3 regions of the Streptomyces sp. NPDC002499 genome follow, and region 2 is predicted to be linked to each of the others. Evidence: riboswitches for the same ligand, from Rfam matches in the RefSeq annotation. Region 2 holds a riboswitch; each other region holds the start of a gene.

Region 1 (3,227 bases), on a different contig from region 2:
AGCACGGAGGAGGCCGCCGACCTGCTCCGCACCGGGCTCAAGGCCATCCCCGTCGAGCGGCTGTGGGTCAACCCCGACTGCGGCCTGAAGACCCGCGGTTGGCCCGAGACCCGGGCCTCGTTGGAGAACCTGGTCGCCGCCGCCCGCACGGTCCGTGAGGAACTGTCCGGGGCCTGATGCCGGGATCCGTCGACCGGGGAGGGCAGTTGGAGAGCCCTCCCCGGTCGGCGCGCGTACGGGCCGTGTCCAATGGAGACCCGTACACCGGACCCGTACACCGTGAACCGCATCAGGAGGAGCCGCCCGTGACCAGCCGTGTCACCTTCATCTCGCCCGCGATGAGCACCTCATTGCGCCAGGCGCGCTTCGACGACGGGGGTTCGATCGAGGCCAGCGGAGAGGCGCGGGCCCGTGCCGCGGCCGGAACCCTGCCCTCGGGTGCGCGGGTCGTCGTAGGCCCCAGTGCGCGCTGCCGTCAGACGGCGACCGCGCTGGGCCTCGACGGGTCCGAGGAAGCGGCGGAGTTGGCGGGGTTGGACGTGGGGCGTTGGCGAGGGCTCACCCTCGCCGAGGTCGGCGCCGGTGAGCCCGAGGCGGTGGCTCGGTGGCTGGCGGACCCGGCGTCCGCTCCGCACGGCGGGGAGTCCGTCGAGGAGTTGTGCGCGCGGGTGGCACGGTGGCTGGAGGCGTCCCTCGCCACGGACGGCCGTACGCTCGCCGTGGTCGAACCGGACGTCGTACGGGCCGTGGTGGTGCACGCGTTGGGCGCGCCCGCGGCGGCCTTCTGGCGGCTGGACGTGCTGCCGCTGACCGCCACCGCGCTCAGTGGGCGGGCCGGCCGCTGGAACGTGCGGATCGGACAGCCGCTGGATACCGCCGAGGCGGCTCAAGTCCCGTCGGCCGGCGGTTCATGAGGCCGCGTCCCGGTGCCGGCGTGACTGACGGAAGAACGCGAGAGGGCCCCGGACGGTTCCGCGGGGCCCTCTCGTCAGGTCGGTCGTGTCAGTGGGCTGCGGGCACCGCCGTAGGCGCCGGGACCCGGGCGGGCTTCGGGTTCAGCAGCCGTTCGGCCAACTCGCCGAAGGCCAGGCCGAATCCGCCCCACAGGGTGATCTGCATGGCCAGCGCGGAGAGCCTGAAGCGCCACAGCACGGTGGCCGGGAAGTCCGCGGGGACCTCGTTGATGACCGGCAGGAACGCGTACGCCAGCCCGATCACCACAGCGAACGCGGCGAGCGCGACGACGGTCGCGTACCAGGTGCCCAGACTCGGTGCGAGCCGCTTGCCGAGGATGGTCGCGGCGACCGCGAGGAGCACGCTGAGCACCATCATCAGGAAGTACAGGGTGGTCCGCTTGCCGATGGTGTCGGGGTCGCCGACCGCCGGCGGGTTGGCCGGGTACTTCAGGAACGGCACGACGTAGACGGCCAGCAGCGCGCAGCCGGAGAGCAGCAGCGCGGTCGCGCGCGGGCTGAACCGGCCGACGCGGCCGAGCGCGAAGCAGAATCCGAGGGCGGCGATGCCGCCGAACGCGACGCCGTAGATCAGGACACCGGTGGCCAGGCCGGCGGTGGACTGCAGGGAGCGGGAGACGATCTCCATCTCGTGCTCGTGGGCGTGCGCGTCCTCGAAGGCGATCGCCTTGTCGACGTTCGGTTCACCCAGGAAGTAGGCGACGACGAGGGCGAGCACGCCGGCGGCGAGGCCGGCGAGCATGCCCCGCACAAGAAGGTTTCGCACCGTTGCGGAGTTCATGTGAGTGCTGGTTTCCCTCGGGTCAGTGGCAGGGGAAGCCGAGCAGGTGACGGGCGTCGTGCACCCACTCGTGGACGTCCGAACCGGACACGAGGGAGGTGGCGCCCTGTTCGGCGCCGACGAAGTACAGCAGGACCAGCATCAGGATGCCGAAGAAGACCGCCCAGGGGACGATCGCGCCGATCGGCAGCTTGGCGGGGAGAACGGGGGTGGTGGCTGTCGGCTGAGCGACATGCTGCGCCATGGCAGGGCCTCCTCTGGGAGTTCGCGTCCCATCTCGGTGGTGCACAGGACGACGGCTACGGGTCTGACTCGCCCCCCTCCGTTAAAGGGGTGGCACACAGTGGCGCGACCGTGCCGGACTCCCACCGGCTTCCGTTTTGGTGTCGTCGATATCAGAGTGACCGTACCGTGTGTCGCGAACATGGCCAATACCGCGCTACCTGGGGTGATGCCGGTCTCGCCCGCCGAGTGACGAGGATCATCGGCCTGGGCCGTCAAATCACCGCGTGGATACGCCGGTTCGGGCGCCGTACGCCCGGCGGTCCCGCGCGCCGGTCACACCGAGGCGCGGACCACGATCCGGCCCCGCACCGGCGTCAGGCCCTCCGAGTCGATGCCGAGGGCGGCCCGGGCGGCGAGCCGGCCGAGGGCTTCGGCGTCGATGTGGACGGTGGTGAGCGCGGGCGTGGTCAGGGAGCCGTGCTCGGTCTCGTCGAAGCCGATCACGGCCATCTCCTCGGGCACCCGAAGTCCGAGGTCGCGCAGGGCGGTCAGGGTACGCAGCGCGATGTCGTCGTCGAAGGCGGCCACGGCGGTCACGTCCGGATGGGCCGCGCGGAACGCCCCGACGGCGACCGCGCCGGCTTCTCGCGGGCGGGGGACGACGAGGCGCTCCAGGGGTGGCAGGCCCAGGCGCCGGGCGGCCTCGCGGGCGAACCCGAGGCGGGCCTCGGTGAGCGGGAAGTCGTGGTCGGGCATGGCCATGGTGATCCGGGTGTGCCCCCGCTCGGCGAGATGGCCGATCTGCAGGGCGGCGTTGGCGGCGAACCCGTTCTCCCAGTCCTCCTCGATGGGACCGTGCTCGCGCATGTAGACCTCGCCGAGTCGCAGCACGGCCCGCGGCACGACGGTGTCGAGGATCTTCTGCGTGGCCTCGGGCGCGGTGTGCCCGTGCCGCACGAGCAGGACGTGGTCGTGGGCCGCCAACTCCTCGTCCAGGCCCCGGACATAGCTCCGGGAGAAGTTGCCCTCCAGACCCTCGTCGACATTGAGGACGACGATGCGCGAGGACCCCTCGCGCAGTGCCCGGGCGATGCCGTGCGGGACGTACCCCAACTTGTGCGCGGCGGCCAGGACCCGTTGTCTGGTCGCCCCGGAGATGGTCTGCCGGGGGTCGTCGTTCAGTACGAAGCTCACGGTCGCCCGGGAGACTCCGGACGCCTCGGCCACGTCGCTCAGCGTCACCCGGC
Region 2 (3,227 bases):
CATGGGGCGCGGGGGTCGTCGAGGTCGCCGGGACGGATCGGTGCGGCGACCCCCCGTTTCATACACCACCAAGCCCCCCTCAGTTCACTTTCCGTTCATTCAGGTTGCCTACGTTCAAAGGACCGATGACCTCGAACGATTGCCTGGGTAAATGGAAAACTTCTCGCTGATCCTCGCGATTGTGGTCGTAACCGCTCTCGCGTTCGATTTTACGAACGGTTTTCACGACACCGCCAACGCGATGGCCACCACCATCTCGACCGGTGCGCTCAAGCCCAAGGTGGCGGTGGCGATGTCCGCCGCGCTCAACCTGGTGGGCGCCTTCCTCTCCGTGGAGGTCGCCAACACGATCTCCAAGGGTCTCGTCGACGAGACCGGCATCCGTCCCGAGGTCATCTTCGCCGCCCTGGTCGGCGCGATCCTGTGGAACCTGGTGACCTGGCTCGTCGGACTGCCGTCCAGTTCCTCGCACGCCCTGATGGGCGGTCTGATCGGCGCCACCATCGCCTCGGCCGGCACCGGTGCGGTGCACGGCGACGCGCTCGTCACCAAGGTGCTGCTGCCGGCGGTCGCCGCCCCGATCGTGGCCGGTGTCGCCGCGCTGCTCGCGACCCGCCTGTCCTACCGGCTCGGCAGGAAGGCCGACGGCAAGGCCGCCGCGAAGGGCTACCGCGCCGGCCAGATCGCCTCCGCCGGACTGGTCTCGCTGGCCCACGGCACCAACGACGCGCAGAAGACGATGGGCATCATCACCCTCGCCCTGGTCGCCGGCGGCGCCGTGGCCCCCGACTCCGACCCGCCCACCTGGGTCATCCTCTCCGCCGGTCTCGCCATCGCGCTGGGCACCTACCTCGGCGGCTGGCGGATCATCCGCACCATGGGCAAGGGCCTGACCGAGCTTCAGCCGCAGCAGGGCTTCGCCGCCCAGACCAGCGCGGCGACCGCCATCCTGGCCTCCTCGCACCTCGGCTTCTCCCTCTCCACCACGCACGTCGTCTCCGGCTCGGTGATGGGCGCGGGCCTCGGCCGCAAGGGCGGGGTGGTCCGCTGGTCGACGGCGACCCGCATGTTCGTCGCCTGGGGCCTGACCCTGCCGGCCGCCGCCCTGGTGGGCGCGCTCGCCGAGTCCGTCACCGACCTCGGCGACTGGGGCACGGCGGTCGTCGCCGTCTTCCTGATCGCCTCCAGCGCGGCCATCTGGAAGCTCTCCCGCCGCGAGGTCGTCGACCACAGCAACGTCAACGAGACCGAGGAGCCGCCCGGCGTGGTGACCACGGCGATCGCCGCCGTGACCCCGCCTCCCGCGGGCCCGGTCACCGACGACCTGACGGCCACCATCCCGGCGCCCGCGGCCCCCGCGGCCGATCCGGCCGCCCCGTCGGCCGCCCCCGCTCTCTGATCCCCGCCCACCGGTAACGAAGGAATCACCAGCATGCACATCGACTGGGCGGCCCTCGGCTCCGTCTTCGGCGTCAGCCTCGTGGTCACTGTGGGCCTCGTGGCCCTGTTCACCCTCGGCGTCGCGGGCCTGTCCCGCCAGGAGAGGGCGACGGCCCAGGGCGGCTCGGCCACCCTCGCGGTGACCGGCGCCTACGTCTGCTTCGCGGCGTGCGCGGCGGCTGTGGCGTACGGGATCTCGCTGATCGTCGCCTGATCCCCCGACTCGTCCCCGCCTGATCCCCGCCTGTTCCTCGACCGATCGTCCGCCGACCTCCGACGGGCCCTGTGTGGGCCTCAGCACACTCTCCCGTCGCAGGTCAGCGGCAAGTTGACGGTTCTTCCAGGCCCGTGGTGGACTGCCGGGGCCAAGTACGGCGGCAAGAGAGGAAGCCGGTGTGATTCCGGCGCGGTCCCGCCACTGTCACCGGGGTAGGTAGTCCCGGGAGCCAGGAACTCTCGCCGTCGCTCTCTTCGAACCAGGGCGCGGACACCCTGAGTGAGGACAATTCGCCATGCGCGGCCGCCTGTTGAGGTCCATCACCCGAGCTCTGCCCGACCCGACGGCCGGCTGAGCCGATGCGTGCCGATCGCGTCTTCGCGTACGGCGCCACCGCCGGCCTCCTCGGTGACCATCTGCTCGGCGATCCGCGCCGCGGCCATCCGGTCGCCGCGTTCGGCCGGGCCGCCGGTGCCGTGGAGCAGGTGCTGTGGCGCGACCACCGCGGCTGGGGCGCCCTGCACACCGCCGTGTGCGCGGGCGGCGCCGTCGCCCTCGCCGCCGCGGCAACGTCCGCCGTACGCCCCTCCCGTACCGCCTCCGTCGCGCTGACCGCCGCCGCCACCTGGGCCGTCGTCGGCGGCACCTCCCTCGCCCGCGAGGCCGGGGCCATCGGGCAGGCTTTGGCGGCCGGGGACATCGAGCGCGCGCGGGCCCGGCTGCCCCATCTCTGCGGGCGCGACCCCCAGGCCCTCGACGCCGACGGGATCGCCCGGGCCGTCGTCGAGTCCGTCGCCGAGAACACCTCCGACGCGGTGGTGGGCGCGCTGGTGTGGGGCGCGGTGGCGGGCGTGCCGGGCCTGGTCGGCTTCCGGGCCGTGAACACCCTCGACGCCATGGTCGGGCACAAATCGCCCAAGTACCGCCGCTACGGCTGGGCTTCGGCCCGCCTCGACGACGTGGCCGGCTGGCCGGGGGCGCGGCTCACCGCCGTCCTCGCGACCGTGGCGGGCGACGATCCGCGCGGGGCGGTACGCGCCTGGCGCGCCGACGCGGGCAAGCACCCGAGCCCCAACGCCGGGCCCGTGGAGGCCTCGTTCGCGGGGGCGCTCGGGGTGCGGCTGGGCGGAACGCTGGCCTATGGAGGGCGAGTCGAGCACCGGCCCGTCCTCAATGGCGCCTCGGGGCGCGCCGTCGTCACACAGGACATCGAGCGGGCCGTACGGCTGTCCCGGCGCGTCGCTCTGCTCGCGCTCGGCGTGAGCGTCGCCGGGCGGCTGCTCGCGAAGGGGCGCAAGTCATGAGCGGCGGCGGGCTGTTGGTCGCCGGGACCACCTCGGACGCCGGCAAGAGTGTCGTCACCGCCGGGATCTGCCGGTGGCTGGTGCGGCAGGGCGTGAAGGTCACGCCGTTCAAGGCGCAGAACATGTCCCTCAATTCGTTCGTGACGCGCGAGGGCGCGGAGATCGGGCGGGCGCAGGCCATGCAGGCGCAGGCCTGTCGGATCGAGCCGACCGCGCTGATGAATCCCGTGCTGCTCAAGCCCGGTGGCGAGCGGAGCAGCCAGGTC
Region 3 (3,227 bases), on a different contig from region 2:
ATACGTTCCCGCAGTGCCGCCCAGCGCTCCGGCCAGGTCAGTTCGACGTCGTAGTGGTCGGGGTGCAGGACGCCCCGGGCCGTGCGGGTCTTCTCCCAGGCGGGGAGGGGGCCGTTGCGTTCGGCCAGGTCCGTCGACGCCTCGTACGCGGCGAGCATGATGCGCTCGGCGATGCGGGTGGAGAGGGCCTTGGCCTCGGGGGAGTCGAAGGGCAGGCGGAGTTTGAAGAAGACGTCCTGGAGGCCCATGGCGCCGAGGCCGACGGGACGCCATTTCGCGTTGGAGCGGCCCGCCTGCTCGGTCGGGTAGAAGTTGATGTCGACGACCCGGTCGAGGAAGGTGACGGCCGTGCGGACGGTCTCGTCCAGCCGGTCCCAGTCGATGTCCCGGCCGACCACGAAGGCGCCGAGGTTGACCGAGCCGAGGTTGCAGACCGCGGTCTCGCCGTCGTCCGTGACCTCCAGGATCTCCGTGCAGAGGTTGGAGGAGTGGACCGTGTGGCCCGGCTCGGCGGTCTGGTTGGCGGTGCGGTTGGCGGCGTCCTTGAAGGTCAGCCAGCCGTTGCCGGTCTGCGCGAGGGTGCGCATCATGCGGCCGTAGAGGTCGCGGGCCGGGATGGTCTTGCGGGCGAGCCCGGCGGCCTCCGCCTTGCGGTACGCGGCGTCGAACTCCGCGCCCCACAGGTCGACGAGTTCGGGCACGTCGGCGGGGGAGAACAGCGACCAGACGCCGTCCTCGTTGACCCGGCGCATGAACTCGTCCGGGATCCAGTGCGCGAGGTTGAGGTTGTGCGTACGGCGGGCGTCCTCACCGGTGTTGTCCCGCAGCTCCAGGAACTCCTCGATGTCGGAGTGCCAGGTCTCCAGGTAGACCGCGGCCGCGCCCTTGCGCCGGCCGCCCTGGTTCACGGCGGCGACGGAGGCGTCGAGTGTCTTGAGGAACGGGACGATGCCGTTGGAGTGTCCGTTCGTGCCGCGGATCAGTGAACCCCGGGAGCGGATGCGGGAGTAGGCGATGCCGATGCCGCCGGCGTGCTTGGAGAGGCGGGCGACCTGGTGGTAGCGGTCGTAGATGGAGTCCAGCTCGTCCAGCGGGGAGTCGAGGAGGTAGCAGGACGACATCTGGGGGTGCCGGGTGCCGGAGTTGAAGAGCGTGGGGGAGGAGGGGAGGTAGTCGAGCCGGCTCATCAGGCGGTAGAGCGAGGCGACTTCGTCCAGGGCGCGCGTGCTGTCGTCCTCCGCGAGGCCGGCGGCGACGCGCAGCATGAAGTGCTGGGGGGTCTCGACGACCTTGCGGGTGATGGGGTGGCGCAGCAGGTAGCGGCTGTGCAGGGTGCGCAGGCCGAAGTAGCCGAAGCGGTCGTCGGCGGTGCGGTCGATCAGTTCGTCGAGGCGGGCCGCGTGGACGCGGACGAACTCGGCGGTGCGGTCGGCGATGAGGCCCTCGCGGTGGCCGACGGCGACCGACTCGGTGAACGACGTCACGCCCTGCGAGGCGGCCTCGGCGCGGATGGAGACGGTCAGCAGCCGGGCGGCCACCTGCGAGTAGGCGGGGTCCTCCGAGATGAGACCGGCGGCGGCCTCCGTGGCCAGCTCGCGCAGTTCGGCCTCGTCGGCCTGCGCGGACCGGCCGCGCAGCGCGGCGGCGGCGACCCGGCCGGGGTCGGCGTCGGGGAGGTCGGCGGTCAGCTCGGTCAGGATCCGCAGCAACGCGGTACCGGGGCCGTCGGTCTCCGGCGCGGTGACTGAAGCCGGGTCGGCTGGCGCGATGGTCACGTGGGGCTCTCCCTCGCTGGGCACGGGGGCCAGGCGGAGGGCAGGGGGCAGCCACGAGCGCACGACGGCGTCGCGTCCCCGGCCCATTCCACGAGGCCCGGACGTCATGGCACCCGACCGGCTTGGTCGGGCGCGCTGTCGGCAGGTCCTCGGACTGACGCCCATACGTGTGCGAACACGCATGAGTACACCGTTGCGGGACAGTTCCGGATTCGCACCGGATTCCCCTGCGACGACAGCGAGCATGAGCATACATCTTGTGCTGGGTTGTAGGAGCACCCCTAGATGTTGTGTCGCGCGCCGACTTCGGAGCGTGTCAGAACGTCAACTGATAGGTGAGCAGCACGAAGTCGCCGGCCTCCGGAATGGGGTTCCAGTCCCGTTCCGGGACGCGGACGAAGCCGAGGCGTTCGTAGATGCGGTGGGCGGCGCGCATGGTCGGCTGGGTGGACAGGACGATGCCGGTGCAGTCCTCGGCGGCTCGTGCGCGGTCGACGCAGGCGCGGACGAGTGCCTCGCCGGCGCCCCGGCCGCGGGCCGCCCGGTCGACGGCGAGCATGCGGATCTCGGCCTCGGTGGGGCCGGCCCGCTCGGCCATGTGCGTGCCGGCCGTGACGAAGGTGACCCCGCCGAGGATCCGGTCCCCGTCCGCGGCGACCAGTACGTCGGCGACGGCCGCCCGCTTGGCCACGTCTTTGAGCTCGCCGAGGTACCAGTCGCTCTCGCCGAAGGTCAGCAGGTCGTCCTGGAGGTAGGCCTGGGCGGTGATCTCGCCGAGGGTCTCGTATTCGGTGGGGTGCGCTGCCCGGATCACGATGTCCATGCAGGCGAGTGTGCCCGACGGGTACGACAACGGGCCGCCGGATTTTCTCCGGCGGCCCGATGACCCGTTGACCGGGAGCGTCTAGTGCGAGGTCCCCGCCGTGGCCGGCGGCAGTTCCACCTCCACGCCCGGGTCGCCCGCGTCCGCGGTGTAGTCGCCCGGCTGCGTCTCGTCCACGCCCTCCGGGGCCTTCAGTGCCTTCAGGACGAAGGTCAGGACCACCGTGACGACGACGTTCAGGACGAACGCCGTGAGGCCGATGTAGCCGATCTCGCCGATGCCGGGGATCTCCTTGGAGGAGCCGCCGAAGTGCTTCTGGGTCGGGGAGGCGACGCCGTACGCGGCGGCCGTGCCGTAGATCATGCCGACCGCCCAGCCGGCGAGCAGGGCCCAGCGGTGGAACCAGCGGGTGAACAGGCCGCCGACCAGGGCCGGGAAGGTCTGGAGGATCCAGATGCCGCCCAGGAGCTGGAAGTTGATGGCGACCGTCTTGTCCATCGTCAGGACGAAGACCAAGGCGCCGACCTTCACCAGCAGGGACACCAGCTTGGAGACCTTGGTCTCCTGGGCCGGGGTGGCGTCCGGCTTGATGAAGTCCTTGTAGATGTTGCGGGTGAAGAGGTTCGCGG

The links. Region 2 has a riboswitch for cobalamin ahead of ACWD5F_RS27280 (cobalamin biosynthesis protein). Riboswitches for the same ligand answer to the same signal wherever they lie in the genome.
Region 1: linked by a shared signal. The riboswitch ahead of ACWD5F_RS35415 (CbtB domain-containing protein) and the one ahead of ACWD5F_RS27280 (cobalamin biosynthesis protein) in region 2 are both predicted to bind cobalamin.
Region 3: linked by a shared signal. The riboswitch ahead of ACWD5F_RS39795 (ribonucleoside-diphosphate reductase subunit alpha) and the one ahead of ACWD5F_RS27280 (cobalamin biosynthesis protein) in region 2 are both predicted to bind cobalamin.

The regions. Positions count from the first base shown of each region.
Region 1 covers NZ_JBSFXO010000014.1:74,872-78,098, reverse strand. The annotation lists gene metE (5-methyltetrahydropteroyltriglutamate--homocysteine S-methyltransferase) at 1-177, shown strand, start outside; gene ACWD5F_RS35425 (histidine phosphatase family protein) at 306-914, shown strand; gene ACWD5F_RS35420 (CbtA family protein) at 1,003-1,755, opposite strand; gene ACWD5F_RS35415 (CbtB domain-containing protein) at 1,778-1,999, opposite strand; cobalamin riboswitch at 2,035-2,179, opposite strand; gene ACWD5F_RS35410 (LacI family DNA-binding transcriptional regulator) at 2,314-3,227, opposite strand, start outside.
Region 2 covers NZ_JBSFXO010000009.1:443,631-446,857, reverse strand. The annotation lists gene ACWD5F_RS27290 (anion permease) at 152-1,399, shown strand; gene ACWD5F_RS27285 (hypothetical protein) at 1,433-1,654, shown strand; cobalamin riboswitch at 1,776-1,915, shown strand; gene ACWD5F_RS27280 (cobalamin biosynthesis protein) at 2,017-2,961, shown strand; gene ACWD5F_RS27275 (cobyric acid synthase) at 2,958-3,227, shown strand, end outside.
Region 3 covers NZ_JBSFXO010000016.1:222,165-225,391, reverse strand. The annotation lists gene ACWD5F_RS39795 (ribonucleoside-diphosphate reductase subunit alpha) at 1-1,775, opposite strand, end outside; cobalamin riboswitch at 1,899-2,027, opposite strand; gene ACWD5F_RS39790 (GNAT family N-acetyltransferase) at 2,092-2,598, opposite strand; gene mctP (monocarboxylate uptake permease MctP) at 2,680-3,227, opposite strand, start outside.